DNA from 3 places in the Shewanella sp. Koi 1 genome. Region 1 is predicted to be linked to each of the others. Evidence: predicted binding sites of a transcription regulator. Region 1 holds the regulator's gene; each other region holds the start of a gene.
The links. The regulator MetJ, encoded in region 1, represses methionine synthesis genes. The targets are predictions, from matches to a motif close to TAGACGTCTAGACGTCTA.

Region 1 (10,718 bases):
GTGCCAAGTGGTGCATTAGGGTGGATGAGTGTGATGGAGGTAACCATGATTGAGCTTAATAGGCGAACCTTTTTAAAGGGCGCAGGGGCCAGCGGTGCAACATGTGCATTGGCTAGCCTGTTGCCGGGCAGCTTAGCGGCATTAGAGAGCAAGCAGCTAAAGGGAATGGGCAAAGACATTGCCAGTATCTGTGAGATGTGTTCGACCCGTTGCCCGATTTCAGCGCGGGTGATTGAAGGTAAAAACGTCTTTATCAGCGGTAATAAGGCGGCTAAATCCTTTGGCGGTAAAGTCTGTGCCCGCGGTGGTGCTGGTCATAGTTTGCTGTACGATCCACAGCGGATTGTTAAACCGCTAAAACGGGTTGGCGAGCGTGGCGAGGGTAAATGGGCTGAAATCAGTTGGGATGAAGCCTATCAACTGATTGCCGATAATCTCACTAAAATCAAGCAAGCTCACGGCCCAGAGGCGGTAGCGTTTTCCTCAAAATCTGGCTCGCAAGAAAAACACTTATTCCACCTCGCCACGGCGTTTGGTAGCCCAAATACCTTTACCCATGCATCTACTTGCCCCGGCGGTTATGAAATTGCTGCTATGGCCATGTTTGGCACTAAGGTGAAACGCGATTTAAGTAACTCAAAATACATTATTAACTTCGGCCATAACCTGTACGAAGGTATCAACATGTCCGAAACCCGTGGCATGATGGCGGCGCAAATGGATAAAGGCGCCAAGCTGGTGGTGTTCGAGCCAAGATTCTCAGTAGTTGCCGATAAAGCCGATGAATGGTACGCGATTCGTCCTGGTACCGACGTGGCCGTCGCTTTAGCCTTATGCCATGTATTGATTGAAGAAAACCTTTACGACAAAGCCTTTGTTGAGCGTTATGTCGAAGGCTTTGACACCTTTGCCGCTGAAGTAAAAGCCTATACTCCTGAGTGGGCCGAAACGATCTCCGATGTGCCCGCTAAAGATATTCGTCGTATTGCCCGTGAATATGCGGCTAAAGCGCCCCATGCTGTGGTGGATTTTGGTCACAGAGCCACCTTTACCACCGAAGAGTTTGAAATGCGCCGCGCGCTTTACGCTGCCAACATCTTGATTGGTAACATCGAACGTAAAGGCGGGATCTACCTAGGGCAAAAGCCTAGTGATTATAACAAGCTCGCCGGTGAAAATGTGGCCCCCGTGCTGGGTAAGCCCGGCGTAAAAGATATGCCAAAGCCTGCGGCAAAACGTATCGACCAAGTGGAAGAACAGTACGCCATGATGTGGTCTGCGGGCGGGATTTATCAAACCGTCCTCGATGCGACCTTAAGCGCGGTGCCTTATCAGTTACATGGCTGGGTGATGTCCCGTACTAACCCAATGCAAACCATGACCGACAGAGCGCGAGTGGTCGAAGCCTTGAAAAAGCTCGACTTTGTTGCCGTGTGCGATGTGTATATCAGTGAAACCGCGGCCTATGCCGATGTGATTTTACCTGAGTCTACCTACCTTGAGCGTGATGAGGAAATCGCTGACAAGTCCGGTAAAAACCCTGCCTACTATGTGCGCCAACGGGTGGTTGAAACCCTAGGCGACACTCGTCCGTCATGGCAAATATTTAAGGATATTGGCCACAAACTGGGGCTAAGTGAATTCTATCCATGGGAAAACATGGAGACCCTGCAACTGTTGCAGGTAAACCGCGACACAGAGCTGCTGCGCCGGATCAAAGACGAAGGTTTTGTCAGCTTCGGTAAGCCGATTATGTTGCGTGAACCTAAAATGGTGGCCGAATTTACCAAGGCCTATGCCAATGCCAAACCTGCGGATGAAGACGGCACCTACGGCAGTTTACTCAGCTTTAAAACCCCAAGCGGCAAGATTGAATTGACCTCCGCCAAGGTTGAAGCCATGGCGCCAGGACGCGGCGTCATTAAGTTCCGCGAAGTGCAGCTTAAAAAGCCAAATGAACTCTACTTTATCCAAGGTAAGGTGGCGGTGCATACCAATGGCGCGACCCACAATGTGCCCATGCTGGCGAATTTGATGTCGGATAACGCTGTATGGGTTCATCCAGATACTGCGAGTAAATTAGGCATCAGCAATGGTGACCCTATCCGCTTAACCAGCAGCGTAGGTACAGAAGAAGGCCATGCGTTAGTCACCCCGGGCATTCGCCCCGATACCGTGTTTGCTTATATGGGCTTTGGCTCTAAAAACAAAGAGTTGGTTAGAGCGACAGGCAAAGGTATCCACTGCGGAAACTTACTGCCCCACGTTACCGCACCTGTGTGTGGCATGACGGTACATACCACTGGCGTCACGCTGGCAAAACGCTAATTGGAGGCTCAAATGACGAAAAGATATGTGATGGTGCACGATGAGAACAAGTGCATCGGCTGCCAAGCCTGTAACGTGGCTTGCCGCAGTGAAAACGGCGTTCCAGAAGGGGTGACCCGTTTGCAGGTGAGAGTCGAAGGGCCCTATGGCGAAATGCCCAATCTGCATTTTAAGTACCACAGAGTGTCTTGCCAGCAGTGTGAAGATGCGCCCTGTGTGAAGGTGTGTCCAACGGGCGCGGCCTATGTGGGCGAAGATGGCATTGTCTCCATCCACGGCGACAAGTGTGTGGGTTGTATGTACTGCGTGGCGGCGTGTCCCTACAAAGTGCGTTTTATGAATCCCGAAACCAAAGTGGCTGACAAGTGTAACTTCTGTAAGGACACGCGTTTGGCCCGGGGTGAAGAGCCTGCCTGTGTGACGGTGTGCCCGACTGATGCCTTGGTGTTTGGCGATGCTAACGATCCACAAAGTGAAGTGGCCACATTGCTCAACACTAAGATCACTTACCAAGATAAGACCCATTTAGGCACTAAACCTAGGGTATATCGCGTTCCTACCAAAAGAGGGGGGATTTGATTATGAACAATACTTGGGGCGATATGGCGCAATATGATCCCGTCACTTGGCACTGGGTCATCGCCGTGTATCTGTTTATGGCGGGTTTATCCGCCGGAAGTTTGCTGATTGGTATCGGTTTGCGTTGGTTTAATCAAGAAAAAATGCAAGTTGAGAGCAATATCCTCAAGGCCGCGGCGATTATTGGCCCTGTGGCAATCAGCTTAGGCTTGGCTTGTTTAGTGTTTGATTTAACTAAGCCTTTCCACTTCTGGTTGATCTTAATTAACTACAACTTCCAGTCCGTTATGGCGATTGGGGTATTAGCGCTGCTGGCTTACTCACCCTTGGCATTTGCCTACGCGATTTTAGTACTGCGTGACGATTTGCCAAAGTGGGGCTTAGGTTTCCTCGCGCCTATCGCTAAGCTGCTGATGCCCTTTAGAAAGCTGATTGAAGTGCTATTGTTTGTCCTCGCCATTGGTGTGGGCGCTTACACAGGCTTCTTAATCTCGGCGATGAATGCCTATCCGATGCTAAACACTGCTGTATTGCCTGCACTGTTCTTGGTATCTGGTTTATCAGCGGGTGCGGCGGCCAATGCGGTGCTGGCGCTGGTGATGTTCAAAACCGATAGCCACGACAAGACCTTAGCTAAAATGCATGGCTTAGAATTGCCTGTGATGGCAATCGAAATCATGTTCCTGTTTATGTTGTTCTGCGCCTTGTACTTTAAGGGCGGAGCGGCGGCTGCGGCGCTGGCATCACTCACCTCTGGCGTGTGGGCAAGCGTATTCTGGATTGGTGTCGTGGGGATTGGCTTTGGTGTGCCATTGCTATTTATGCTGCTTCCCGCAGCGACTCGCCACACTAAGGGCGCAATGATTATGGTGGCCTGTGCCAGCTTAACCGGCGTGCTCGCCCTGAGACACTTTATTGTGTATGCAGGCCAAAGTTACTTAAGCTAACGTATTGATGCTAGCGCAATAAGTATCACTTAAATGCGATTAAGTGATGCTCGAATGGATGACAGCTCGTATCCACAGCAACAAAAAGCACCGTTAAACGGTGCTTTTTTTATGGCTGCGATTGGCTGCAATTGGCATGAGGTTATTGCGGTAATAACTCAATCACTGATTTGACCGTGAGCACTAAGGCGCTGATAGCACAGAGCGCTAAGGTCGCCATCTTGGTCTTATGTTTATCCACATTTCCCACCAGTTTGCCCGCCACGAGATAGCCTAAAAAGACCGAGGGCAATAGCATTAGCGACAGCCAAAAGTGCTTGATTTCGAGTAGGCCCGTCACACCAAGAATCGCCAAGGCAATGGTCGAACTAAAGATAAAGAAGGCCGATAACGCCGCGCGAAACTGCGAAGCATCCTTACCCGCCAATAAAATCGCCATCGGCGGACCACCAATGGCGGCGATATTGCCAAAGATCCCCGAGACGACTCCCGCGCCAAACAGAGTCGCTTTGTTCACCGGCAGGCTGAATTTATACAAACTGAGCACCACGGCAACCGTCACAATCGCGGCAATTGCTAAACCAAGAATCGGCTGCGGCGCAAACAGTAATAGGCTGGCACCGATAAAGCCACCGGGCACCCGACCGATGAGCGCGTATTGCAAGCCATTGAATTCTAAATGGCCGCGTTCACGCAATAGGGTGAGTAGCGCGATGGAAAATCCCATCACAATCACGGGGGCGGGCACTAATTGGGGATCGACGATATACAGCAACGGACTGGCGACCACGGCTAAGCCAAACCCAATCAGACTCTGGGTGAGGGCACCTAAAAACACAATCACAGACGCAATAGCAAGCGTTTGTGGATCGATCAAGGAGAACATAGGATTCCATCAAAACAAAATAGGGATCGTTACTTTAACCCACCACGCCGGATGAGTATTAACGATCCCTAATAATTAGTTACGGCAGGATTATGGACGCTTAAGCGTTATTCCATGTCTTCCCACTCGATCCCCATTTCGTCCATCAACCGCTTCGCTTCAGCGGGGATGCTGTCTGGGCACTCTTTCGACAGATCGGCATCATCAGGCAGAGGCTGGCCGGTGTAGGCATGCAAAAATGCTTCGCACAACAGTTCGCTATTCGTTGCGTGGCGCAGGTTGTTGACCTGACGACGCGTACGTTCATCCGTGAGGACTTTTAGCACTTTGAGCGGAATAGACACAGTAATTTTCTTTACTTGTTCATTCTTCTTGCCATGTTCAGCATAGGGGCTGATGTATTCCCCATTCCATTCAGTCATTGACTCACCTGTTATAACGCTAAATTCGGGGCAGATTTTAAACCCTTACAGATTACAGTCAAATTATTGCTACTATTTCTTAGCGATTGCAAACAGATTTCTTTATGTTTAGACGTCTAAACGTCTTAACGCCTATTGACGATACCACTGGGCTTAGGTACATTTAGACGTCCAGACATCTCTTTGCGAACTTAGGAGTTCCCGATGACCGCAGGCAAATTAGTGACCGAGCGTCAATTAGCCACATTGGCAGTGCGTCAGGGTATCGAAAGCGATACTCAATATGGCGCCGTGGTGCCGCCAATTTACCTGTCGACGAATTACGCCTTCGATGGTCATAAAAATCCTCGCGAATTTGACTACAGCCGTTCCGGCAATCCTACTCGCAGCATCTTAGGCGATGCCTTAGCTAAGCTGGAAAAGGGCGCAACCGGTGTAGTGACTTGTACTGGCATGGCAGCCATTACCTTAGTGACCACTTTACTGGGACCAGATGATTTACTGGTGGTGCCCCACGATTGTTACGGTGGCTCTTACCGTTTATTCACCAACCTCGCGAAAAAAGGCCAATTTAAACTGCTGGTGGTCGATCAAACCGACAGCCAAGCACTTGAGCAAGCGATTGCCCGGCAACCTAAGATAGTGTGGATTGAAACCCCATCCAACCCATTACTGCGGGTGGTTGATATCGAAGCTATTGCCAAGGCAAGTCATGGTGTGGGCGCGTTAGTGATAGTGGACAATACTTTCCTGTCGCCGATTTTGCAGCAACCGCTATTGCTCGGCGCCGATATCGTTATCCACTCCACCACTAAGTACATTAATGGCCATAGCGATGTGGTGGGCGGCGCGGTGATCGCCAAAGACCTTCAACTCGGTGAGACCTTACATTGGTGGTCGAACACCTTAGGCTTAACCGGTTCTGCCTTTGACAGTTATCAAACCCTGCGCGGCCTGCGTACTTTAGCTGTGCGCATTCGTGAGCACCAACGCAATGCCGAGCGTATTGTGGAGTTACTGAGTAACAGCCCAGTCGTGAGTAAAGTGTATTACCCAGGTCTTGCTGATCATCCAGGCCATGCCATTGCCGCCAAGCAACAAAAAGGTTTTGGCGCTATGCTGAGTTTTGAGCTTAAGGGCGGCGAGGCCGAAGTGGTCGCCTTTTTAGATGCGTTAAGTTTATTCAGCGTGGCGGAAAGTTTAGGCGGCGTCGAGAGTCTCGTAGCCGTGCCCGCGACCATGACCCACAGAGCGATGGAGCCGCAGGCACGTTTTGAAGCTGGTATTAAAGACACCCTATTACGTTTGTCGGTTGGTATTGAAGATGCCGACGACTTAGTTGCAGATATTCAAGCAGGATTGGCCGCCGTAGCGGCTTGTCAGTAGAGGAATTCGAGATGGCACGTTGTCACTTACATAAATTTGGTGGTTCCAGCTTAGCCGATGCCGATTGTTATCGCCGAGTCGCCCATATTCTGTTAACCCATGGTCATAGTGATGATCTGGTGGTGGTGTCTGCTGCGGGTAAAACCACAAACTTTTTATATAAATTATTGTCCCTGCGCGATAGTAATCAATTATGGCAAGAAGAGTTACAAGTCCTTATCAGCTATCAGCAAGGCTTGATTGAGCAGCTGTTATCCAATGAGCAAGCGCGGGATCTGCGTGAGCGTTTAACCACGGATAAAGCCCAGTTAATCAGTCTATTATCTTTAGATTCCCGTAACGACTACCAAATTAGCCATGTGGTGAGCTTTGGTGAGCGTTGGTCGGCGCGCCTGATGGCGGCGCTGCTGCGTGAATCGGGTGTGGCCGCAAGCCACGTGGATGCCTGTTCGATTCTTGTGGCCGACGAGGCCGCCGTACCGCAAATCCGTGTGCAAGAATCCCGCGCCAAAGTGCAAGCCTTACTGGCCGCGCATCCTAACGAGCGTTTAGTGATCACAGGTTTTATCTGTGCCAACGAGCGTGGTGATACCTTGCTATTGGGTCGCAATGGCTCTGACTTTAGCGCCAGCTTAATTGCCAGCCTTGCCGACATTGAGCGCGTGACCATTTGGACTGACGTTGAAGGGGTATTTAACGCCGATCCGAATAAGATCAACGATGCGAAATTACTCAAGAGCATGTCCCTCGCCGAAGCAGACCGCTTGGCGCGTTTAGGCTCGCCTGTTTTGCATTCGCGCACTTTGCAGCCGCTGTTTAACACTGAGGTGAGCCTAGCCGTACGTTCAAGCTACGCCTCCCATACCGATTTTACCCTGATTGCTCCCCACAGCTCCTCGGCGAGTGCGCCTGTGGTGACTAACCTGAATGCCGTGGTGTTATTTGGCTTTAAGATCGCGGGCGATGTAGCCTGTCTGCTCGAGCAATTAGTCGAAGCAGGGTTAACGCCACTGGCCCATTGGGTATCGGCGCATCAACGACTCGAGCTTGCTTATACCGCTGAAAACCAAAAACAAGTACAAAAGTTATTGGATGCGCAGGCCGAAGCCCTCGGCATTAAAGATCTGCAAATTAATACCGAACTCGGTTTAGTAGCGCTTGTGAGTGCCGATGCCGAGCATTATCGCCGCAGCTTTGCCCGTTTACTGAGCCGTGACGCTAAGCCCTTGTTCAGTGGTGATTTAAGTCTGGTGACCTTAGTGCCACAGTCGCAGGTTAATCTGCTGACGCAAAAAGTGCATCGCCGCTGCGCCGGTCCACGTAAACGCATTGGCGTATTGCTGCTGGGTGTTGGCAATATTGGCGAGGCGTGGGTGAAGCTGTTTAAGTCAGTTTCTCCCTCGCTGAATCAAGAGCTTGAAGCGCGTGTCGAGCTTGTCGGCTTGGTGAGTTCCAGCAAAGCCCTGATCAAGTCTACGGCTGTGGATTTGGAAAACTGGCAGCAGGAATTTGATGCCCAGGCAACACCTTGGCAATATGAGCACTTATTCGAACAATTAGAACAACTTAACTGCGACGAACTGATTGCATTAGATATCAGTGCTAGCGCCAGTTTAACCCTACAATACCCAGAGTTTTTCGAGCGCGGCATCCATATGGTCAGCGCAAACAAACTGGCGGGTTCTGGCCCGCTGCCGTTCTACCGCGAGCTGAAGGAGCAACTCGGTTATCGCCGTCTATTCTGGCGCTATAACGCCAGCTGCGGCGCGGGTTTACCTATCCAGCACGCCTTAAACGATTTGCGTAACAGCGGCGATACTGTTGAGGCCGTCGGCGGGATTTTCTCTGGTACCCTGTGTTGGTTATTCGAGAAATACGATACCAGCAAACCCTTCTCGGAATTAGTGGTTGAAGCGCGTGGCCTCGGCATTACTGAACCCGATCCCCGCGACGATCTTTCTGGGCGCGATATGCAGCGCAAGTTGCTGATTTTAGCCCGTGAAATCGGTCTGGAAATCGAGCTTGAAGATATTGAGCTGCGCTCCCTAGTGCCTGCCCATTTAGCGGATATTCCGTTGGAGCAATTCCTTGCCCGTATCGGTGAGCTAGATGATGAATTATTGCAGCAATATGGCGCAGCAGCGGAACAAAACAAAGTGCTGAGATATGTCGCCTCCTTGGATAATAGCGGCGCAGTCCTTAAAGCCGAGGTGGGATTACAGTGGATTGATGCGAGCCACCCCTACGCCAACCTCACGCCCGGTGACAATGTGTTTGTGATCCGCTCAGCTTTCTACCAAGGTAATCCGCTGATTATCCGTGGACCGGGTGCGGGCCGTGAGGTGACGGCCGCGGCGGTGCAATCGGATCTGACGCAGATCTGCCGCGATCTGCTGCAAGAGTAGTCATAAACCCCGACACTTGAAGAACTTAACCCCGTATCTTCAAGCTGATTCGGGCAATATTCATAGACGTAAAGGACTCATTCGAGTCCTTTTTTTATTTTTAGCCTAAAACCACCTACTTCAGTAGGTGGTTATCATCATTTGAGGCTTTGCCTGTATACCTACCCATGTTAAATGCATCTTTGATTTTTAGCGAAGTCAAAAGAGGCAAATAACATGAGTAGATACGAGCAAGCATCGCATGTGTTCTGGCGATGTCAATATCATATAGTCTGGACACCAAAGTACCGCTTTCGGATATTGAAAGGTAATGTCGGAAAAGAGGTTTATCGATGCATTCAGGTTTATTGCCATCAAATGGGATGCATAGTCATGGAGCTAAATGTTCAAGTTGACCATGTCCATTTAGTGGTGAAGGTACCTCCGAAGATATCTATATCGAATTTAATGGGGGCGTTAAAAGGTAAGATAGCGTTGAAAATATTCAGTAAATTTCCTTACCTACGTAAGAATAAACTTTGGGGAAATCATTTTTGGCAGAGAGGATACTTCGTCGATTCGATTGGAATTAACGAGGAAATAATCCGTAGATACGTTAGGCATCAAGAGAAAGTAGAGCGGCAAGAGCAGGGTCAACTTGCTCTTGAATAAAGGCCCCCTTTTAGGGGGTTAAAACAAAGCCACCTTCTTCAGAAGGTGGATTCTTTACTGGCGAGGATCAGAACTAAAATCAAGGTGGTCAACAAGGGATAAGAAAATGCCAAAAAGGGGGATTTTTTGGCTTGACTTAACGGCCAGTTTCTCTAGTATATGGACATATAGACGTCCAAACGTCCATATGGATTAAATTACTGCATTTATAAGTCGTACCAGCGCGATGGAGCGTCGCACTCGGGCGGTTGAGGAAATACACATGGCTTTTCATCACGCACAACATTCACATTCGCTAAACCAAAGTTTGTCTGAACTTAATGGCGATATTAATGTTTCTTTTGAGTTTTTCCCGCCATCAACCCCCGAAATGGAACAGATCCTGTGGAACTCTATCCGTCGTTTAGAGCCGCTGAATCCTAAGTTTGTTTCAGTGACCTATGGTGCCAACTCGGGCGTGCGTGACCGCACCCATGGTGTGATTGAACGTATTCAAAAAGAAACCAATCTGGTTGCTGCGCCGCATTTAACCTTAGTGGATGCCAGCGACGAAGAATTGTTAGATCTGGCGAAGCATTACTGGAAATCGGGGATCCGCGACATAGTGGCACTGCGTGGCGATTTACCAGCAGGTAGCCCGAAACCGACTCGCTTTGCGGCGGATTTAGTGCGCTTACTGCGCTCTGTGGCCGACTTTGATATTTCGGTTGCCGCATACCCAGAAGTGCATCCAGATGCGGCTAATGCTCAGGCCGATTTGATTAACCTCAAGCGTAAAATCGATGCCGGTGCGAGCCGTGCTATTACCCAGTTTTTCTTCGATGTGGAATCTTACCTGCGTTTTCGCGACCGCTGCGTTGCGGCGGGAATTGATGTCGAAATCGTGCCCGGCATTTTACCCGTGACTAACTTTACCCAGTTAAAACGCTTCGCGGGCATGACCAATGTGAGTCTACCGAGCTGGTTGCATAAGCAGTTCGATGGCCTAGAGAATGATGCGGGCACGCGTCAGCTGGTGGGGGCTAACGTAGCGATCGATATGGTCAAAGTATTATCCCGTGAAGGTGTTAAAGATTTCCACTTCTACACCCTTAACCGCGCAGAGCTGACCTAT
Region 2 (10,718 bases), 250 kb from region 1:
CATATTGAGCTTCCTATAGTCCTTTACGTTGAAATTCTGGAACCGCAATTACGCAGCCTCCGCTCAAAATTGATTGGATAATAGCGACGAACATCCAGCATGTTTGCCGGTAAATTGTTGCCATAATGTTTCAACTTAAAAAAGCCGCCCACAGCGAAATACGACTTAACTACTAGACCGACTTGGTAGGTTAAAAGGGAAGACGTACGGCGCGTAAATAGACAATAAACTGATTTATCATAGGATTAACAAAAGTTAATCCAACCTAGCTGGCAATTACTCCCCAACAAATAAATACCCTTTCGGCCAATTGTCTCTCGGCCCTATGACTCGTACCTTGATGCCTGAATTGGTTGGTGTGTTTTTCAGCCAGCCAAAACACCTATACATACAAGGAGTCACTTGTGCCAAGTCTATTAACACGCTTTTTGGTACTGCTCATCTTGTTATGTAGTTGTCTGACACCCAGCCAAGCGGCAGATGTCAGTGAACTGCCCATTACCCTGCAGGCGCTCATTGAGCGTTCTGGGCGCGATAACCTTATCGACCTAGTGCAGCAAGGTACGGCAAACCAAGCGATAGTGATCCAATCGGGCAGCGATAACAGCGCCTATGCGACGCAAGCAGGTAACGACAACGTTTCACTTGTGACACAGATTGGTTCCAACAATGAAGTCCAACTACTGCAAGTCGGCACTCAAAACACGGCTTCAATCACCCAGATTGGCAATGACAATTTGGTGCAATTGAACCAACTAGGAAGCGGCAATTTTTCGATCCAGCAGATTGCAGATGGTGCTGCAATCTCAATAACTCAGTATTAAACAGGGAGAGTCACATGAAATCACAAGCGAAAAAATCACTCATTGCGCTAGCTATTGCGACTGGCTTAAGTGGCCAGGCATTTGCAGCCAGTCTCATTAACGACATCAGCGTTGAACAAACTGGCCAAGGTCAAGACACCTTAGTGGCGCAAACTGGGTTAATTAACGCTGCTGCAGTTACTCAAACGGGTAACGACCAAGTTGCCACCGTATTACAAGACGGTGTGTGGCATGAAGCGCAAGTTAACTCAACGGGTGATGCCAACCAAGTCACTGTGACTCAACAAACGGATTGGCATGTTGCATCAGTTAACGTCACTGGCAATAACAACGAAGCTGAAGTAGCGCAGGATGGTTTCTTCAACCAAAGCAGCAACGACATCACTGGTAACGACAACCTGGTTTCTGTGAACCAATTAGGTGAAGTGAACGAAAGCTACGTTGAAATCACTGGCAACGAAAACAGCGCCTTCGTAGAACAAGAAGGTGATGCCAACCTCGCAGTATTCCGCGTTCAAGGCGATAACAACGATGGCGACATCAAGCAATACGGTAGCAACAACCAAGCGGGTTTAATCGCACTCGACCTGACCGCTAACGTGGGCAATAACAACGACGTATCGGTTGAACAGATTGGTAACAACAACTTTGGTGCGGCTAAAGGCATCGCGGGTAACGACAACAGCGTCGATATCTATCAAAAGGGTGAAAGCCATACTGGCTTCGTTTACGCCTTAGCGGGTAGCGAGAACGACATCACCATGAAACAAGAAGGCAGCAGCAACACTGCTTACCTGTCAATGACCACGGGTGATGACAACAGCATCGATATCGCTCAAGACGGCAACCGCAACACTGTAGGCGATACTTTAGTTGCCGACATCCAAGGTAACGACAACGATATCACTATCAAACAACGTGGCGACAGCAACGGTGCAGAGTTCCAAGTATGGGGCGATAGCAACGACGTTGACTTAAAACAACGTGGTGATGCTAACTTCGCAACCTTTGGTGCTTACGGTACTGACAACGATTTCGACCTATCTTCTAAGGGTGATAACAACGAACTGGTTGCCTTCGCAACAGGTGAAGACAACAGCATCGAAATCAGCCAAGAAGGTGATACAAACTTCGCTTATGTGGATGCCGTGGGTAACGATAACGAAGTAGATGTTGAGCAAGATGGTGATCAAAACGAGACTATCATCAGTGTAACGGGTAACAACAACGCCGATGTGACTGCACTGCAACACCGTGGCGATCTGAACCTTATCGATTTAATCATCGAAGGTGATGAAAACTCAGCTCAAATCACTCAAGCGGGTAACGGTAACTGGGTAGGTGGCGATAGCGGCACTTCATTCGCATCAAGCTCATTTGGTGTGCGTGGTGATAACAACAGCCTAATGATTACCCAAACAGGTAATGACAACTTAGTTGTTGGTTCGCAAGCAGGCAACAGCAACAGCATCAGCGTTAACCAAACTGGTGATATGAACGTTGCGACCGTTGTTCAGTACTAATCTCTATCGATAGGCCGTCTGCTGTAGGCGGCCCAATAAAAACGGGAACATGAATCATGTTCCCGTTTTTGTTTGCATATAAAGCGCAAAAGTGAGTTGCCGCTCGTCTTATCTTACCGATGTAAATCACCGGCCCAATTCACTCGCAACTCACCTTAGTGCATTTAAGGCGTAAGCTTTGAACTTAACTGCAAAACTCAAAATGTGTTTGATAGGTCTGAGCCCAACGCAATAGCTCGACACGATTTCGGGACTGGGTCTTGCGGAAAATAGAGGAAATATGCGCCTTCACCGTATGCTCACTGATGCAGAGTCGATGGGCGATTTCCTTATTACGCGCGCCGCTAGAGACGAACTGAATAATGGTTCGCTCCCTCGACGTAAGCGCTTGCAACATGGCAACAGTATCGGCGGGCATATCATTTTGCCCATCCAACTTTTGCACCACCCGGCGAAACATCTTACTGAGTAAGGTTCTATCGTACCAAAGCTCATCGGCCACCATTTTGCGCAGCCCTGTTAGCATCAAATCCATGCGCTGATCCGCAAATAACAAACCGCGGATCCCCAGCAACATGGCTGACTCTTGGTCTAAGGAATTACGCTCGACTTGATACAAAGCGACGGGAACATGGGGCACCAGACGTGAGGCCAACAGCGGAATGCCTTTATTATCTAAGGCAGCGCCTTTTTGGGCGATAAGGCAAAAACTGCGTTGCCCTTTATCTAAATTTAGTTCGGAAGCCTGTTTAACAATCCGTGTTTTTAATCCGATAGATTCTGCGAGTATCGCCAAATGGCAAGGCGCAGCCACTTGATGCAGAAAAACTAACTCGTTGATAGTATTCACTTTACTCTTCTCCCTGAAAAGTATTTAGTTTTTATAGCCTAATGCTGAACTGAAGAGGGCAAATGTACACAAAGTACAATTAATTAACATAACCCATTTTGACTAGTTACCGCATGAATGCCATCACCCAAATGTACTAAATAATCACTCTTTTTATGGTGTAAGTTCGACTAACAGACCATAACGTTATCGATAAATAGTGATTAATCCTAGGGCTTGAGCTCAGTATGTCAGGTCTACACCTTAGTCTATAGGGTTCTCAATCGAAAGTTTAAACAAAAAACTAACAACGAAAGATGACAGTTTAAGGAATAAAAAATCCCTCCTAAGGCAGTCTTAGGAGTGAGCAGTGAGCGGTGAAATATCGCGCTTACGCGTGGCCGGTAAGTTTCGCGATTTGCTTATCCTGCACACGGGATAAACTAATTAGCGCGACAATCGCACCTATCAAGGCTAAAAACATATCCGATTGGGTATCCCACACATAACCCTGAGTGCCTAAAAAAGCCTCGGCGCCTTCACCCGTCGCAGCGGCCACCCACCATTCAATCAGTTCGTAGAAGGCACTAAAGGCCAACACAAAGCAGGTGACTAAAAAGGCACACCAAGCACCAGATTTTACGGCTTGATTACGTAACATAATCTCACGGGCTAACATGGCAGGAATAAAACCTTGGGCGAAATGCCCGACCTTGTCGTAGTTGTTGCGTTCAGTGCCCATCCACTGGGCAATCGTATCGAACAGTGGCACTTCGGCATAGGTATAGTGCGCGCCAACAAACAACACACAGCAATGCACCAGCACCAAAAAATACACTAAGGGCGTCAGCGGAAACCCCTTACGGGTAAAAAAGAGCAAGGGCACGGCCACTAATGCGGGCAAGGCTTCGAGCCACCAAGTGAATGGATCTGCGGGTTTTATCGCCGACCATATTAAAACTGAGAGGTAAATACCGCACCAAATGATTTTGTTATTCAATGTTCCTTCCTCTTATGCGATATTGTTCTAATTCTAGAATATTAACTTTAGCCATCTAGCCCTCCACAGTGAGCAAAAAAAGTGCTACTTTGGAAGGCCAAGGCTGTCAGCATATCACACAGAACAATTTCAATTAATTAGAGGGTACCCATATCATGGCGAAACATTCGCTGGACAAGGATAAGATCAAGATCCTGTTGTTGGAAGGCGTCCACCAATCTGCGGTCGATGTATTTGAACGTGCTGGATACACCAATATCGAGTATCACAAAGCCTCCTTAGGTGATGAAGCCCTGCTCGAGTCCATCAAAGATGCTCACTTTGTTGGTATTCGTTCCCGTACCCAATTAACGGCTGATGTATTGAAGCGTGCCGAAAAACTGATTGCGATTGGTTGTTTCTGTATCGGTACTAACCAAGTGGATCTGGCGACTGCCGAATTACTCGGTATCCCCGTGTTTAACGCACCGTTTTCCAATACCCGCAGCGTGGCTGAACTGGTATTAGGCGAAATCATCATGTTGATGCGCGGCATTCCTGAACGTAATGCCATCGCCCACCGTGGTGGCTGGATGAAAACGGCCGCCGGCAGTTACGAAGTCCGTGGCAAAACCTTAGGTGTGATAGGTTATGGCCATATTGGTACACAGCTTGGGATCTTGGCTGAAACCTTAGGCATGCGCGTAGTGTTTTTCGATATCGAAGACAAACTACCATTAGGCAATGCCCAACAAATCCATTCGATGGAACAATTACTGGCACAGTCCGATGTGATCAGTTTGCACGTTCCTGAGACAGCGCAAACCAAAGATATGATCAGCACCGCGGAATTTGCCGCTATGCGTAAAGGCAGCATCTTTATCAACGCCTCACGCGGCACTGTGGTTGATATCGATGCCCTGACAGTTGCTCTTAAAGAGCGTCACCTTGCAGGCGCGGCAATCGACGTATTCCCAGTCGAGCCACAATCGAATGATGATGAGTTTATCAGCCCATTACGTGGCTTAGACAATGTGCTGTTGACCCCGCACGTGGGCGGCAGTACTGCCGAAGCTCAGGAAAACATCGGTATCGAAGTAGCTGGTAAGTTAGCCAAATACTCAGACAACGGTTCGACCGTTTCTGCGGTTAACTTCCCTGAAGTGTCGCTGCCAATGCACAAAGGCATTTCGCGCTTACTGCACATTCACCAAAACCGTCCTGGCGTGCTGATCAAAATCAACAAAGCTTTCTCTGAAAAAGGCATCAACATTGCCGCTCAGTATCTGCAAACCACAGCTGAAATCGGTTATGTGGTGATGGAAGTCGATACTCACCAAGCCGAGGAAGCACTGGTCGAACTTAAGGCCATTGAAGGCACTCTGCGCACCCGCGTATTGTTCTAAGGCATTTCGCACTCAGTTTGAGTGTATTTATAAGGCGCACATTTCATTCAAGATATGTGCGCCTTATGCTTTTGAGCGCCGCTTAATTCCGCTACAATCTAGCCTCTTGCATCGTCTTCATTTTCAGGATCTCCGCTATGACTATTGCAGTTTCGACACCCACTTGGGATCTGGACGCCTCAATGCCTCCACTTATGCTCGCCAACCTATCCCACCTCGGCCTCATCAAAGTGGTCGGCGAACAGGGTCGCAGTTTTATCCATGGTCAAGTCACCACGGATATCAGCTCACTCGAAGCCAACCAATGGCGCTGGGGCGCACATTGCGATCCTAAGGGTAAGATGCTCGCCAGCTTCCGCACCTTCGCCATCCAAGATGCGCTGTTGATGCTGATGCCAAAGGACACCCTAGAGCTCGACCTGCCGCAACTGCAAAAATATGCCGTATTTAGCAAGGCAACCCTCACAAATGCGACTGCTGAGTGGACATTACTCGGTGTGGCGGGCGAACAAGCAGTACCGTTTGTGACGCAACACTTCGGTGAAATCACTGAAGAACTCACACTGGTTGAACATGGCGCCATTCTAAAGGATGCGGACCGTTTTATTCTGGTGCTGCAGCCAGAAGCGGTAACGGCCTTAGTGGGCGAGCATACAGTGTTTGATGCCAGCGCTTGGCAAGCCTTAGAAATTGCAGCAGGCTACCCTAATCTAGCCCCTAGCCATGCTAACCAATATGTGCCGCAGATGTGTAACCTGCAGGCCATAAATGGCATTAGCTTCAACAAAGGCTGCTATATGGGTCAAGAAACCGTTGCCCGCACTAAATACCGTGGCGGTAACAAGCGCGCACTCTATATTCTTCAGGGCACGACGGCGTTAACGATTAATTTAGAAAGCGTTATCGAGATTGCATTAGAAGATGGCTATCGCAAGGGCGGACAAATTATTGAGTTCGTGCAGCGTGGCAATCAAGTCCTACTGACTGCCGTTCTCGCTAACGATACCGCGAATGATGCCAAGCTGCGTTTCGCTGATGACGAGCAATCCAGCTTAGGGATCCAAGCGCTGCCCTACTCGCTCGAAGAGGAATAGTTGGCCGCGAGCGAACAAAGAGTTGCTATTGAAAAAGGCGCCCTAGGCGCCTTTTTTGTTTAATGCTCGATGTAAGTGTCTCGAATAGCCACGACTTCCGGCAGAATTTGTTTAAACTCCTCCACCAGCTTAGGGTCAAAGTGTTTTCCCGCTTGGCTTTCGAGTAACTCGACTGTGGCTTCGATTGTCCACGGCTCCTTGTAAGGACGGCGCGAAGTCAGCGCATCGAAGACGTCCGCTATCGCCACAATTCGGCCTTCAATCGGAATATTTTCCCCAGACAAGCCATTAGGATAACCCGAACCATCCCATTTTTCGTGGTGAGTTAAGGCGATGCGCCGCGCCATTTGCAGCAGTGGATCGCCATGTTCGCCAATGATCTCAGCGCCAATGGCGGCATGTTGCTGCATGATTTCCCACTCATCGGCATCAAGCTTACCGGGCTTTTTAAGCACCGCATCGGGAGTGCCGATTTTCCCAATGTCGTGCATCGGCGCGGCGTTATACAACAGCTCGCAGAAGGTACTAGGCAAGCCTAATTTCACGGCCAGCATCCGTGCATAGTGGCTCATTCGCACCACGTGCAGGCCCGTCTCGTTGTCTTTGTATTCGGCGGCGCGGCCTAAGCGGCGGATAATTTCGAAGCGGGTTTCTTCTAACTCTTGGGTGCGCTCTTTAACCTGTTGCTCTAGTAGGCGCTTTTGATCGTACAGCGCTAGATGGGTTCGCACCCGCGCTTTTACCACGGGAGCACTCACAGGCTTAGTAATGTAATCGACGGCGCCTAACTCAAACCCTTGAGTCTCGTCGGCCACCTCAGACAAGGCGGTCACAAAAATCACCGGAATATGGCAAGTTAAGGGTTCCTGCTTAAGCAACTTACACACTTCATAGCCATTCATGCCGGGCATCATTACGTCGAGTAAAATCAAATCCGGTAGGGTTTTGGCTACAAGGGCGAGCGCTCTTGGTCCATCAATCGCCACCTTGACCTTATAATCCTCACCGAGGATACCCACTAAAATATCAATATTCTCCGGTGTATCATCGACGACCAATATCGTTGCCTTATCCATCAACACTTTCACCTTATCCTGTGGCTTTATTTATGGTCAACTACCGCACCTCATTGACCGGTTGTCACGCTAATTCCGCAAGCACGTCATCTATCAAATCCACGGCTTCATCAAATTGGTATTGATTAATCATAGTCAGCGCAGGACTGAGCTGCTGCCATAACTTGCTACTCACTTGAGGTTTTAATGCATCGATTTGTGTCACCGCATCGGAATCGGCATCCTCTAAGCTTTGGCGCAACTGAGTTAAGGCGTTCACCAGCGCCTCCTGCGACAGATGCTCCGCCGTCGAGGGAGTGGACTCTTCAAACTGCGGCCTGACCCGCTCAATGGCATCACAAATCGACGCCACTAAGGTTTGGATTTGGTCTAACTCAGTTTGATATTCGCTCTTCTCACTAAGGTGCAGTTCTAGTTGGCGGGCCAATTCCACCAGCTTACTAGAGCTTAAGTTCCCCGCGAGCCCCTTCAAGGTATGCGCCATTCGCACGGCATCGTCACGTTTATCGCTGGCGATCGCTTTATTAATCTGTTCAACCACATTACGTTGACTGGTCACAAAACGATCGAATATCCGTTGATAAAGGCGAGTCGAGTTTTGAACTAACTGTAGCCCCCTATCGATATCCAGCTCAGGATGTTCGGGCCATTTCACTACTGAATCTGAATCTAAGTTGATAGGTTTAACAGGGATTTCAACTAATTGACTCGGTGCATCACCCTCGGCTGGTGGCACACCGCCACCTAAGTATTTAAGCAGGGTTTGATACAGCAAGTTGACCTCTATCGGCTTAGCGATATGATCATTCATCCCTGCTTTTAAACACATTTCCTTATCACCCGCCATCGCATTAGCCGTCATCGCAATCACGGGCAACTCGGCAAGTTCTGGCCGTTTTCTAATCGCCTGAGTGGCCTGATAACCGTCCATCACTGGCATCTGGCAATCCATCAACACCAGATCGAAACTCTGCTGCGCCAGCTTATCGAGCGCAATCTGACCGTTGGTGGCGATAGATAAAATAATCCCCACCTGTTCTAAAAACTCGGTGGCCACCTCAAGGTTCATCTCGTTATCCTCCACCAAGAGGATACGTTTGCCCTTAAGCGGCAGCAGAAGTTTAGGATCTATGCTCTCACTGTTACGTCTGACAGGCAGGACGCCAGCTCGACCAAGGGAATTCATAATACCATCGAGCAACCGCGAGGCACTGATGGGTTTACTGATATAGCCCGCTAAGCCCAACGCTTCAATTTGGCTTAAGAACTCTTGGGTAGCATGGGCCGACACCATCAAGATCCGCGGCGCGTTCTTCGCCAGTTGTTTGATCTGTTTGGCCGTTTCTATTCCGTCAAGATTCGGCATTTTCCAGTCGATCAGGGCGACGGCATATTCCTGCTGGCTACAACGCGTTACAGCCTCTTCACCGGAGCGCACCGTATCCACCCTAAAGCCCATGCTCTCTAATGTGGTGCGCATGATGTCACGGGCGGTAGCATTATCATCGGCAACCAGAATTGACATACCTTCGAGTTCTTGCGCAACCGTCAGCTTTTGACCGCTAGAAATCTGCAACTTAACGGTAAAGTAGAAGGTACTACCGTGGCCGAACTGGCTTTCAACCCCAATAGTGCCGCCCATCAGTTCGACTAACTGCTTACAAATCGCCAACCCTAAGCCTGTGCCACCATATTTACGAGTGGTCGAGGTGTCGGCCTGACTGAAGGATTTAAACAGTTTGGCCTGCTGCTCGGCGGTTAAGCCGATACCGCTGTCGCGCACACTAAAGCGCAGCACCACATCATCATTTTGCTGCTCAACCAAGTTGAGCGATAACAACACTTCGCCCCGCTCGGTAAACTTAATCGCGTTGTTCATCAAGTTGATCAGCACTTGTCCAAGGCGCAGCGAATCACCAAATAAGTGCCTAGGCACATTCGGCGCCACTGCAAACAGCAGTTCAAGCTGTTTATGGGCCGCCTTCTCGGAGAACATATCGCTGAGATCTTCCAACATAGTATCGAGCTGGAAGGGAACCGATTCGATATCTAACTTACCGGCTTCAATTTTGGAGAAGTCGAGGATGTCGTTAATGATGGAGAGCAAGGATTTTGAGGCGCGCTCAATTTTCTCCACATAATTTTTCTGCTTCTTATCGAGTTCCGTCTGCAAACAAAGCTGCGACATACCGATAATCGCATTCATTGGCGTACGGATTTCGTGGGACATGTTGGCGAGGAAGTCACCCTTGGCTTTACTCGCTGCATCCGCCTCTTCCTTAGCGACTAGCAGCTCGTTAGATAAGAGTTTTAACTCGGTCATATCGACCATACTGACCACGGCCGATTCAAACTGTTTCTGGCTATTGAACAGTGCCGACACATTGACCGTCATCCACAGCGGCTCACCATTGGGGCGAATAAAGCTGCGCTCGCCACGATAATGGTCGACTCGACCTTCGGCTAACTCCTTAAATTGCGCCTTAGCCGCTTCTTTATCCTGTAGGCTTAAGACCTCGAAAATCGACATGCCACAGAGGGACTCTCGGGATTGGCCCATGTCTTCACAATATTGGTCGTTACAGTCGAGGATCACCCCTTTGGCATCGACGTTCACAATACCTATGGTAGAACCATCGAATAGCGCCTTAAAGTGCGCTTCGCTGACCGCAAGCTCTTCCTCGATGGCCTTACGCTCGGTAATGTCCATCACATAGCCATTCCAGATAATGGCGCCGTCGTCGCTGATATGGCCGCTCGCCCCCGCCTCCATCCAACGAACGCTGCCATTAGGGTGGCGATAACGGAACTCGCGTACCCATTGCAATTTGTCCTCACTCTTGCCCGCTAAGGCGCGTACAACTTCGGGGCGTTCTTCTTCAAAAATCCGCTCTGCGATAATATTAAAGTCGTTCAGTAAATCTTCGCGGTGCAGCCCTAACATATGGAACGCCGCACCAGAGAGGAAGGTAAAAGTGCGATCCGCG
Region 3 (10,718 bases), 170 kb from region 1:
CGCGCATGACCAATATCACTAAGCTCTTCGCCAACCGAGAAGCCCTAGCCGCGCTCGATGCCAATGGTAAGGTACATACTTGGGGCTATGGGCCTTACGGCGGCAATAGTTTGCAGGTGCAAAATGACTTAGTCGATGTGGTCGATATCTTTGCTAAAGGGCGCAGTTTTATTGCCCTGAAAAAAGACGCCAGCGCTGTAGTGTGGGGTGAGGTTGAAAGTTCGACCAATATGAAGAAGTTGCAGTCGCAGCTGACGGATATTAAACATATCGAATATTTTCAAAACACCTATGCCGCTTTGAAAAAAGATGGCTCAGTGGTGAGTTGGGGCTGGCGCAGTGATGCTTATCCGATCCGCAGTGCCCTTGAGGATGTGGCGAGTCTCACGGCAAACAGTTGCGCGTTTGCGGTGTTAAGTCCAACGGGGGATGCCCATTTCTGGGGCGATGGCATTAACTGTGGCGTCGATTGGATCAAGAAAACCGATATCACAGGCGTGAAGGAGATTATCAGCGTCGGCCCGGGATTCTTGCTACTGCGTGACAATGCTACGCCGCAAATTCTCGCCGACGATACGGATTACGCCTATCTGTTTGGCTTTCATCATGCTCAAGCGATCCTCGACAAATATTGGCAGCAAGGCAGCAAAATTACCCTAGGTAAGTCCTCCTTTGCCTTTACGCGCCCCGACGGCAAAGTGGTACCCGTCGGTTATCGGGCAGACCTTAAAAATGTCGAGCAACTGATTGAGCGCATTCCACGCCTCACTTGGCTAGCACCGGCAAATGATGGTTTTGTGGGGATCAGTGAAAAGGGAGAATGGGTCTCTTGGTCGATGAATCTCGGAATGTTTGATAAACCGTCGGTACAACCTGCCGATTCCTTGGTGGTTAAGCCGCTGGAATTCACCCCCGCTGCCCAATGTGAGACCCCAGAGCAACGGCAGGCGATTTTGAGTCAGGCAAGGCCGCAGCGGAAAATCAATTGGTCATTTGACTAACTCATTGTAGGGCATTTCTCTGCTGGTGAAAGTTCATTCACCAGCTTTTTAAATCCATCATCGACCCTATCTTTGGCTGCTATTTGCTGTTTTACAGTTGTTGTGACTGTATAAGTATCATTTTGTTTAGCTTTTTAACTGTTATCTTATTTACATCTTCGCTAGAATGCTGGATGTTTTCTATGCAATTTCATATGTCGTATTAACCCATAACAATGCGATACAAGGATGATAATAATGAAATGTATACCCCATATGCAGATGAGGTTATGGCAGGGCGCGAGCGTATTAATGCTGTGCAGCCTAATCGGCTCTGAATCCGTCGAGGCGAAATTGGATATGCCTCGCAGCGTAAGTGGCGCGTCGCATACCCATGTGTTGCCTGTCTTTAGTCAGCAATTAGGATTTAATCTGCCAAAGGGTTGGCGTCAAGCCTACCATGAGGAACGTGCGGGTATGTTTATGGCGGAATTTGTGCCGGAGCAGGAGGCGCTCAATCAATGGAGTGCGCTGTTTTGTGTGCAAGGCTTTAAGGACATGGCCGAAAGCGTGAGCCCCGAGCAGTTTTTAGATGCGATGGCTGAAACTTACCAAGCCGCCTGTGACGGTGAAGTAGTGTATCAAAAGCTAGGGGATACCCAAGTAGACGGTCACGAAGGTTTTCAAGCTATTCTCGGTTGTACCACAATGCCGAATGTCCATAGCGCGACTCAGTTTAATCCCAGTGCTTTTACCTCTCATCCCCAGGGCGAAATTGGTTACTATACCGTGGTAAGTGGTAACAAAGACTTGTATTTACTGCATAAATCGATGCGTGGCGATGTGTTTTCTGCCGACAAACCTCCCTTGCAGGCGGCCAACAGTGCTGACTTTATTTCTGGCTTAGCGCCCTATTCATTAAAGTAGTTGTCAGTCGAGAGACGGATGAGCATGGACTTTCATCCGTATAGACGTCTATAATGCGCGCGCTCAGGCTTGATATGCCACGAGCCTTATTGGGCGTTAACTGGTTTTTCGCCCTCTGAACCTATTTTTAGTCAACCTTCTGTGGTGCTTGCGATGCATTCGTCGCGAGATAATCGGGAAGCCAGTGAAATTCTGGCACTGCCCCCGCAACGGTAAAAGGTGAGAGACGACCGCATTCGCTAGGTAGCTCAAGGTGAGCCAGAGAATCGAGTGTGCAAAGGTCTGTTTCGCGTTAGTCCTTCTATTGCTTGGATTAACATAGCCTAAGTCCGGAGACCGGCCCTAAAGGTGTTTTTGAGATTTCGGTGGGCAGATCTCAAAATGCGATAGTGACTGTCAGTATTTGTTACTGAATCAACGGTATCGTGGCGCCAATGCCCCGTTTTCCTTGCAGGAGTTAAAGGTAAAATGGGAACACATCCAACTAAAATCGCGCTGCTGATCGGCAGCCTTTGCAGCTTTTCTGTTATCGCCCCCGCCGTGGCGGCCGATGATGCCAGCGTCGCCAAAGTCGATGAGCATATCGTCGTAATTGGCCGTTCAGACAAGACCCCCTTAAATATTGCCGCCAATGTGAATGTGATTGATGCCGCTGCGATTGAGCAGAGTGGCGCAACCAGCTTGACCGAAGTGTTACGTGGTCAAAGTGGTATTCAGCTGTCCGACAATAACATTGGTACTAGCTTCGCGATGCGCGGCTTTAGCGCCAGCACCGCCGTTAACAACACGCTGATTTTGCTCGATGGTCGTCGCTTAAATAACATCGATATCGCAGCCCCTAGCCTGAATGCCATTCCACTCAATTTAATTGAGCGCGTGGAGATTTTATCGGGCAGCGCGGGCGTGCTCTATGGCGATCAAGCTGTCGGCGGGGTGATTAACATTGTGACTAAGTCGCCAGAGAATACGGGCGGCAGCGTGCAATTATCCGGCGGCAGCTTTAATACCTACGAAGGTCGCGGCGATGTGTCGGGCGCCATCAATAAAGATTGGCACTATTTCCTGACCGGTAGCTACAACCAAGGCGATAACTATCGCAAGCACAATGCCAATGAAACGGGCTCTATCCTTGGCCGTATTCAATATAAAACCGCCACAGATTCTTTCTTTGTTGAAACCAGCTATTACGATGATGACCGCGAAAACCCAGGGGCGTTGACCCCTGAGCAGTTCAAAGAAAACCCACGCCAGTCTTTCAATTCCAATCAATATGTCCATGAAATGACCACAGCGGCGCGCAGCGGTTATCAGCATCAGCTTAACCAAAACTGGGCATTGGCGGCGGATCTGGATTACAGCGATACCTTAGTCAGTTCGCTCAATTGGGGTCAGAGCCATAATACTCGCTCACTGCTGATGTTTAGCCCTAAAGCGCTAGCCACCTACAGCACTCGTCAAGGTGAGCTAAACCTAGTCACTGGTTTAGACATCAGCCGCGGTAAGGCCGAGTTTGACTCTATGGCGCGCAGCAACGTGCAGGAAATGCAAAGTGCTTACCTGCAAGCCACTGTGCCATTAAGCCACACCTTAAGCTATGTAGTGGGCGGCCGTTATGCGCGGGTGACCGACGATCTGGTCGATGGCAATGTGTATCCAAACGGCATCGATTTAGATGAAGATGCGACCGCATTCGAGTTCGGTTTAAATTACCGTCCGAGCGCCGAGCACAGATTCTATCTACGTGGCGATGAAAACTTCCGCTTTGCTAAGGTCGATGAGCAAGCTTACACCCCGAAAGATGTCTATGGCTTAAAGCCACAGACAGGCCGTTCCTATGAGGCGGGTTGGGATTGGACTGTGGCCAGCCAAAGCCTACGCGTTAGCCTATATCGCCTCGATTTAGAAGATGAAATTGTCTTCGACCCAAGTGCTGAAAAACCTGTTGGCGGCAGCTTCCAAGGTGCCAACGTCAATGCCGATGCATCACGCCGCTATGGCGCGAGTGCCGATTGGGATTGGCAGGTTACTCAAGCCCTCACCTTAGGCTTGGAATATAACTATATTGATGCCGAATTTACCGACGGGGTGAATGATGGCAAGCAATTGTCTTGGGTGGCTGAGCATACGGGACGCGGTTATGTCAGCATGGATTTTGCCGAGCATTTCCAAGTGTTTGCTGAGGCAATTTACACGGGCGATCGTTTTATTGAAGGCGATAACGGCAACGAAGGCGATAAATTATCTAGCTATGTTTTAGGTAATCTAGCCCTTAACTATACCCGTGATGCTTGGTTAGCGAGCCTGCGTATCGATAACCTGTTTGATAAAGAGTATGTTAGCTCGGGTTACTACGGTGGCATTTGGGGTGATAGCTATTACTCAGGCCGAGGCCGTGATATTCGCTTGACTGTGGGTTACCGCTTCTAAGTTTGAAATTAATGCTTAACCGAATAAAGCCAGACTCAGTCTGGCTTTATTATTTCTGTTGTTTGGCTATGCGCAGAGAAAAATCCATTTTCTCGGTGTATTCTTTATAAGTTCAGCCTATTTTGAGATGGCCTAAGTCGTTGCTTGTGCTATAGATCACTTCATCTAAAGCATAGTCACAATTATTCTGCGACTTAGGGCTGAAATTCTCAGTAGTTTGGGTATGATGTGAGCGGTATTCGAATCATCTTATAGCTAATTAACAGGTGTAAAGTGTCTTATGACAGATCTTGAGCAACAGGTTTTTACTCAAGTGAGAGCCATCATAGCGAATGAAGAGCAAGTGATCGGTCGCCGTGGGATCTTAATTCCACTCAAAAAAGCGATCCTTGCCGAAGGCGACATTCGTAATGTGATCGATATTATTTCGAGCGATCCCGCATTAGCTGCCCACATGTTGATGCGCAGTAATTCGGCGCAGGCTTCAGGTGTAGTAAATCCTAAATCTCGCTCCTTAAAAGACGCCCTAATCCGTTTAGGCCAGGTCAATATTTATCGTTATGCCTTCACCTTCTATTTGAAAGAACGCCTCGATGAATTACCCCAACCCTATAAGAAGTTGGTACAAGGTTATTGGAAACTCACGGAAAATATCGCTACCGATGCGGTCGACAGCCTAGTCGATATGCCGGATGTCGATGTCGACCCCGATGAAGTACAAACCTTGGCGCTGTTTAGTGTGTTCGGGCAAATCATTGCCCTAACGGCCTTTGCTTACTTAAATGCCAGCTCTGAGCAATCTTTCCCGTTAAGCGTGATTAAGTCATTGATTGATAATCAGCAGCAGACCTTAACCATCGAAGCCTTTGAGGCCTTAGATCTCGATCAGGATCTGCGCCAAGAGTTTATGATCGCCCATAATCTGCGCCAGACCCGCAATCAAAATTCTCCCGGGTTAATCCTGCGCCGCGTGCTCTCGATGCGCGGCATGTTACTCAACCCGCTCTAAGCACTGCTCATAAAAAAGCCTGCAATTGCAGGCTTTTTTATGCTGTTTTTACGGTACTAATTGGATTTTTGCTGACGCGCTAAACCTTCGCTTGCTACCAGTTGCAGCCAGTTTTGCACTAAGGCCGAGTTCGCGCTGTGGCGGCGATAGGCCCCAAATAGTGGGCGCTTTAAGCCTTCTTGGCCGAGTTTGACTGAAGCTAAACTCAAGCCATGTCCCTCATTGATTGACCAGTTGGGTAGGGCGGCGATACCGTCCTTACAGGCGATGCGTTGCAATAACATCATGGTCAAATCGCAGGTCTTTTGCTCGCCGGCTTCAACGCCTGCGGGTTCTAAAAAGTGGCGATAAATATCTAAACGCGCCAGTGGCACTGGGTAGCTGATAATGGGTAAGCGGGCCAATTGCTTAGGCGTAACATAGGCTTCTTTCGCTAAGGGATGATCCTTGGCAACCACTAACTTCACTTCAAAATCAAACAAATGCTGATAGGCGAGCGAGTGTCCCGGTACGGGATCTGAGGTCAGTACTATATCGAGTTCGCCCATCTCCAAGGCATTGAGCGAATCGAATAGATGACGGCTCGACAGATCTAACTCGGCCTGCGGATGATCTTGCCTAAATTGCTCCATCACTGGCATTAACCAGCGAAAACAGCTGTGGCATTCAATCCCCACTCTGAGCTGATTGGTCTCTGTCTCTAGGCCATTTTTTAGATCCGTTTCCGTTTCTAACACCTTAGGCAGGATCTCTTCGGCGAGGTGCAACAGCCGTGCGCCTTCCTGAGTAAAGGAGAGGGGTTTGCTTTTACGCACAAAAATGGGCGAATTAATTCGTTGCTCTAACTCCTTAATTTGATGGGAGAGAGCCGATTGAGTGACAAAACGTTTTTTGGCTGCGCCCGCCAAGCTGCCACTTTCCTTCAGGGCCATTAAGGTTCGCAGATGTCTTAGTTCGATCATGATCACTCCAAGTGAATTTCGCTCATGTTGTGCTTGAAATCAATTCGGTTGCTGGCATAGAGACTATCACAATAAACTTCTAGACGTCCAGACGCCCATTGTGATTTATCTAGGCTTAAATGCGAAAAGTTGCCAAGAAAACACCATCAGCTGGGTGCAAGTGCCGAATATGGCTTATCTCAAATAAAGGAAGATATGGTATGCAATTAAACAGTCTAGGTTTTCCCCGTATCGGGCGTCGTCGTGAATTAAAGTTTGCCCTTGAAAAATACTGGCGTGGTGAGAGCACTCAAGCTGAACTGCATGAGGTGGCTAAGGAGTTGCGCCGCACCCATTGGCAATGGCAGGTGGCTGCGGGGATTGAGCAAGTGCCAGTAGGGGATTTTGCCTTTTACGATCAAGTGTTAACCCTGAGTGCGACCTTAAACGCTATCCCCGCTCGCCACCGTGGTGAGGGTGCTATCGATCTTGATACCTTATTCCGCGTTGCCCGTGGCCGCGCACCAAGTGGCACCGATGCGCCAGCCTCGGAAATGACTAAGTATTTCAACACTAACTATCACTACTTAGTGCCAGAGCTTAAGCAAGACCAAGAGTTCACTATCGCCTATGAGCAGTTTTTTGATGAAGTGGCCGAGGCGCAGTCCTTAGGTTATCAAGCCAAGCCGGTGCTGTTAGGCCCTGTGAGTTACTTGTATCTGGCAAAAACCGTGGGTCAGGATTTCGATAAACTCAGTTTATTGCCCAATTTATTAAAGGCCTATGCCGAAATACTTGCGCGTTTTGCTGCGCAGGGCGTGACTTGGGTGCAACTTGAAGAGCCTATACTGGCACTCGAATTAGCCGCCGATTGGCAAGCGTCAATTAGCCAAGCTTATCAAGCGCTTAAAACGGATCAAGTAAATATTTTACTCACCAGCTACTATGGCAGTATCAGTCATCATCAGACGCTGGTTTCCGCGCTGCCTGTGGCGGGTTTGCACCTCGATTTAGTGACTGCACCTGAGCAATTGGCCTTGTTTGCTAATGCATTAAGACCAGATCAAATTCTGTCAGCTGGCGTAGTTAATGGCCGTAACGTGTGGGCGGCGGAGGTTGACCTGATTGTTGAGCGTATCGGCGGTGTTGCCCGAGACTTAGGCCAGCGTTTATGGATTGGCACTTCGTGTTCATTGCTGCACAGCCCTGTGGATTTAGAGGTGGAGACAACCCTAGCTCCCGCACTGCGTCAGCAGCTTGCGTTTGCTAAGCAAAAGCTGTTGGAACTGGCGAATGTGCGCCAATTGTTGCAGGCCCCTGAGTCTGTCGCGGCCAAAGCGATAGTTAACACCTGTTTGGCACGCCGTGAGGCTAAAGCACAGGCGGCGGATGCTAAAGTGATCGCCCGTGTGAATGCGCTGACCCCAGCCGACTATGAACGTGTGAGCGAATTTACTGAGCGCCAAGTGGTGCAGCAGCGTAAGTATCGTTTGCCATTGCTGCCAACGACCACGATTGGTTCATTCCCACAAACACCCGCCATCCGCGGACTACGTAGCCGCTGGCGCAAGGGTGAGCTAAGCGATGCCCAATATACTGAGCAGTTGCAGCAAGTGACCCGCGATACTATCGACCGCCAGCTTAAGCTCGGTATCGATGTGCTGGTGCACGGTGAAGCCGAGCGTAATGACATGGTGGAATACTTCGGCGAGCAGCTCGAAGGCGTGGGCTTTACCAAAAATGGGTGGGTGCAGAGTTATGGTTCTCGCTGCGTGAAGCCGCCATTAATTTATGGCGATGTGAGTCGCCCGAAAGCCATGACGGTTGATTGGGCGGTATTTGCCCAGAGCCTGACGGACAAACCTGTCAAAGGCATGCTAACGGGGCCGGTGACGATTCTACATTGGTCGTTCGCCCGTGAAGATATCAGCCGCGATACCATTGCCACCCAATTGGCGCTGGCTATTCGTGATGAAGTGGTGGATTTACAAAATGCGGGTATTGGCATTATTCAAATTGATGAGCCAGCCTTCCGCGAAGGATTGCCATTAAAGCAAAGCGAGTGGCAAGCTTACTTAGATTGGGCGGTGAATGCCTTTAAACTGAGTGCGGCGGGTGTGATTGATGAAACCCAAATCCACACCCATATGTGTTACAGCGAGTTTAACGATACGATTGCCGCGATTGCCGCCATGGATGCGGACGTGATCACCATCGAGACTTCGCGCTCACGCATGGAACTGCTCAACGCCTTTGAAGATTTTGAATATCCAAATGAAATTGGCCCTGGCGTTTACGATATCCACTCGCCCAATACACCAAGTGTTGAGGCCATGGTGCACCTTATCGAAAAAGCGGCGCAAAAAGTGCCAGTGCGCCAACTGTGGGTTAACCCCGATTGCGGCCTTAAGACACGCACTTGGGCTGAAGTCGAACCCGCGCTGAAAAACATGGTCGATGCGACCCGTGAACTACGTCGCCGCCTTGGCTAAGCACTGTAAAATCTGCAATGAATGCCTCTTTGGCATAGCGTAAAAAAAGGGATACCTTAGGTATCCCTGTTTTTATTAGGTAATGAGCTTGGATGCATTAACCGATAAGCAGTACAACACTTAACATTGTCCAATCGTTGATGATGTGGGCACCTGTCGATATTAAGATATTTTTTGTTTTCAAGTAGGCGAGTAACAGCACCATTCTTGCTGCACCTATCACTATTAGGCATTGAACCCAATTCCATTGATACGTAGGTAAGTGTGCCATGCCAAACAATATGGCTGATCCTATCCAAGCGATAATAATGGCGGTTCTGCGTTGGATACCAAAATGAGAATGAAGCAGCCACATCAAGGCTAAAAATGGAATGACTGTGATGAGCTCTTCACCAAACAGTTGTGGAATCGTTCGTAAAAAGAACAGTAGCTTTTCCCATATGTCCTGATGACGGAGCATTTCGAAGGCGGGATTGGCTGTTGCGCCAACAGTGTCAGACACTATTTTTCCTATGGTGACACTGATGATAATGTTGAGGAGGGCGATTAAAAACATCCACCCAACCGCTTTTAAGTCAAGCTTGTCAAAAATTAATCGCCAATGCTCACCAACAATAAGGTAAAACATACAGAGCGGAATACCAGGAAAGAGAATGGTACTTACCCAATCTCGTCCTGGATATGCTCCAAAAGGGTAAGGAGATACCAAGCTAATAAAGCCTAGTATCGCCCCTAAGATTAACAGCGCCCACTGACCAGCGGTTAAGCTTATCGGCTTGCCATTATAAAATGGGAAGTCAGTCATCGCTCTCATACTTTGCTCTTGCTTGCCAGTTAATATCATTTGTTACCCTTTATTTAGTGACTGTAGTCGCTTATTTACGACCACAATCGAAAGCGGGGGAATCCGTGATTGTTTCGTATTTACCATCAAAAGTGACTACCGTGAGACACTTATGCTGTGACTTATTCCACCAGAAGCCCCAGATACGATCTGGACCTTTTTGAGACTTGATGAACTCATAGCCATGGCTTTCCAGTACTCTTTCACCTCCGCTAGCCCTTCCTCCCACAAGATTTTGAATATCATTTGAGTTGTTACTATTGTTGTTTACATGGTGGCGATCACTGTGATGTCTTGCTTCATCAGTATTCTCGTCATCACAAAACTTATTGTTTTGGTGATTCGCATAGGAGGCGTATTTTCCATCCTTGGTGGTGACAGCAATACAGTTTTGCTTATTTGGATTCCACCAATAGCTGACTTTACTGTGATTAAGCGTTTTGGTGCTGCGGTGGAAATAGCCTAGGTCTTGGAGTTCACTCTCTCCCGAACTAGCACGCAGGCCAACAATGCTATCCAAGCTATTTGAGTGCCTGTTGTGTTCATGCTTATCCTGTTCATGTCTATTATCGTGATCGTGCTTATTATCACGACTGTGGTTATTAGATGATGAATGACCACATACCTCTGACGGTTGATTCATAATGGCACTATAACGTCCCTCCTTTGTGGTGACTGCAATACACTGTTCCCTGTCTGCACTCCACCAATAAGTAATAGAGCTGCTCGAGATTTTTACCGTGTTTTTATAGGTATAGCCTCGCTCTTCTAGCTGATGCTCACCACTGCTTGCTCTCATATCGATAAGATCATTTAAGTGTGTGGTTGAAGCTGCTTGAGCTCCGAGTGAGAGTAAGAATAAACCACCGAAGCCTATGTTCTTAAAATGTTTCATTTTCTGGTCCTATGTCATTCCAAAATATTTTGTGAAAACTGATGTACTAGCCTACGGCGGAAAACCTTTGCTTTTGTGCTCACTGGTATATGAGTTTTCAAAAATATCAGGGTTAGTCAGTTTGATTGAATGTCTATGCGTAATTATCGATTAATTACCAAATAACTTTAGTCCTTAAAAAACTTTTTTGTAGTTTAATTTCA

Region 2: serA (phosphoglycerate dehydrogenase) is a predicted target of MetJ. The motif match lies at 4,225-4,242, and genes of this name have one in related genera.
Region 3: metE (5-methyltetrahydropteroyltriglutamate--homocysteine S-methyltransferase) is a predicted target of MetJ. The motif match lies at 6,378-6,395, and genes of this name have one in related genera.

The regions. Positions count from the first base shown of each region.
Region 1 covers NZ_JBREJM010000001.1:630,931-641,648, forward strand. The annotation lists gene phsA (thiosulfate reductase PhsA) at 46-2,328, shown strand; gene ACUZ8J_RS02915 (4Fe-4S dicluster domain-containing protein) at 2,341-2,907, shown strand; gene nrfD (NrfD/PsrC family molybdoenzyme membrane anchor subunit) at 2,910-3,854, shown strand; gene ACUZ8J_RS02925 (sulfite exporter TauE/SafE family protein) at 3,997-4,740, opposite strand; gene metJ (met regulon transcriptional regulator MetJ) at 4,848-5,162, opposite strand; gene metB (cystathionine gamma-synthase) at 5,385-6,548, shown strand; gene ACUZ8J_RS02940 (bifunctional aspartate kinase/homoserine dehydrogenase II) at 6,560-8,953, shown strand; gene tnpA (IS200/IS605-like element ISShes8 family transposase) at 9,170-9,604, shown strand; gene metF (methylenetetrahydrofolate reductase) at 9,867-10,718, shown strand, end outside.
Region 2 covers NZ_JBREJM010000001.1:883,573-894,290, reverse strand. The annotation lists gene ACUZ8J_RS04000 (S8 family serine peptidase) at 1-3, opposite strand, end outside; gene ACUZ8J_RS03995 (curlin) at 405-824, shown strand; gene ACUZ8J_RS03990 (curlin) at 839-2,347, shown strand; gene ACUZ8J_RS03985 (helix-turn-helix transcriptional regulator) at 2,532-3,197, opposite strand; gene ACUZ8J_RS03980 (DUF2238 domain-containing protein) at 3,568-4,176, opposite strand; gene serA (phosphoglycerate dehydrogenase) at 4,332-5,561, shown strand; gene ygfZ (tRNA-modifying protein YgfZ) at 5,699-6,655, shown strand; gene ACUZ8J_RS03965 (response regulator) at 6,715-7,731, opposite strand; gene ACUZ8J_RS03960 (PAS domain S-box protein) at 7,796-10,718, opposite strand, start outside.
Region 3 covers NZ_JBREJM010000001.1:802,675-813,392, forward strand. The annotation lists gene ACUZ8J_RS03645 (hypothetical protein) at 1-1,001, shown strand, start outside; gene ACUZ8J_RS03650 (hypothetical protein) at 1,239-1,907, shown strand; cobalamin riboswitch at 2,033-2,266, shown strand; gene ACUZ8J_RS03655 (TonB-dependent receptor) at 2,376-4,334, shown strand; gene ACUZ8J_RS03660 (HDOD domain-containing protein) at 4,615-5,343, shown strand; gene ACUZ8J_RS03665 (LysR family transcriptional regulator) at 5,400-6,305, opposite strand; gene metE (5-methyltetrahydropteroyltriglutamate--homocysteine S-methyltransferase) at 6,506-8,776, shown strand; gene ACUZ8J_RS03675 (CPBP family intramembrane glutamic endopeptidase) at 8,874-9,620, opposite strand; gene ACUZ8J_RS03680 (hypothetical protein) at 9,652-10,515, opposite strand.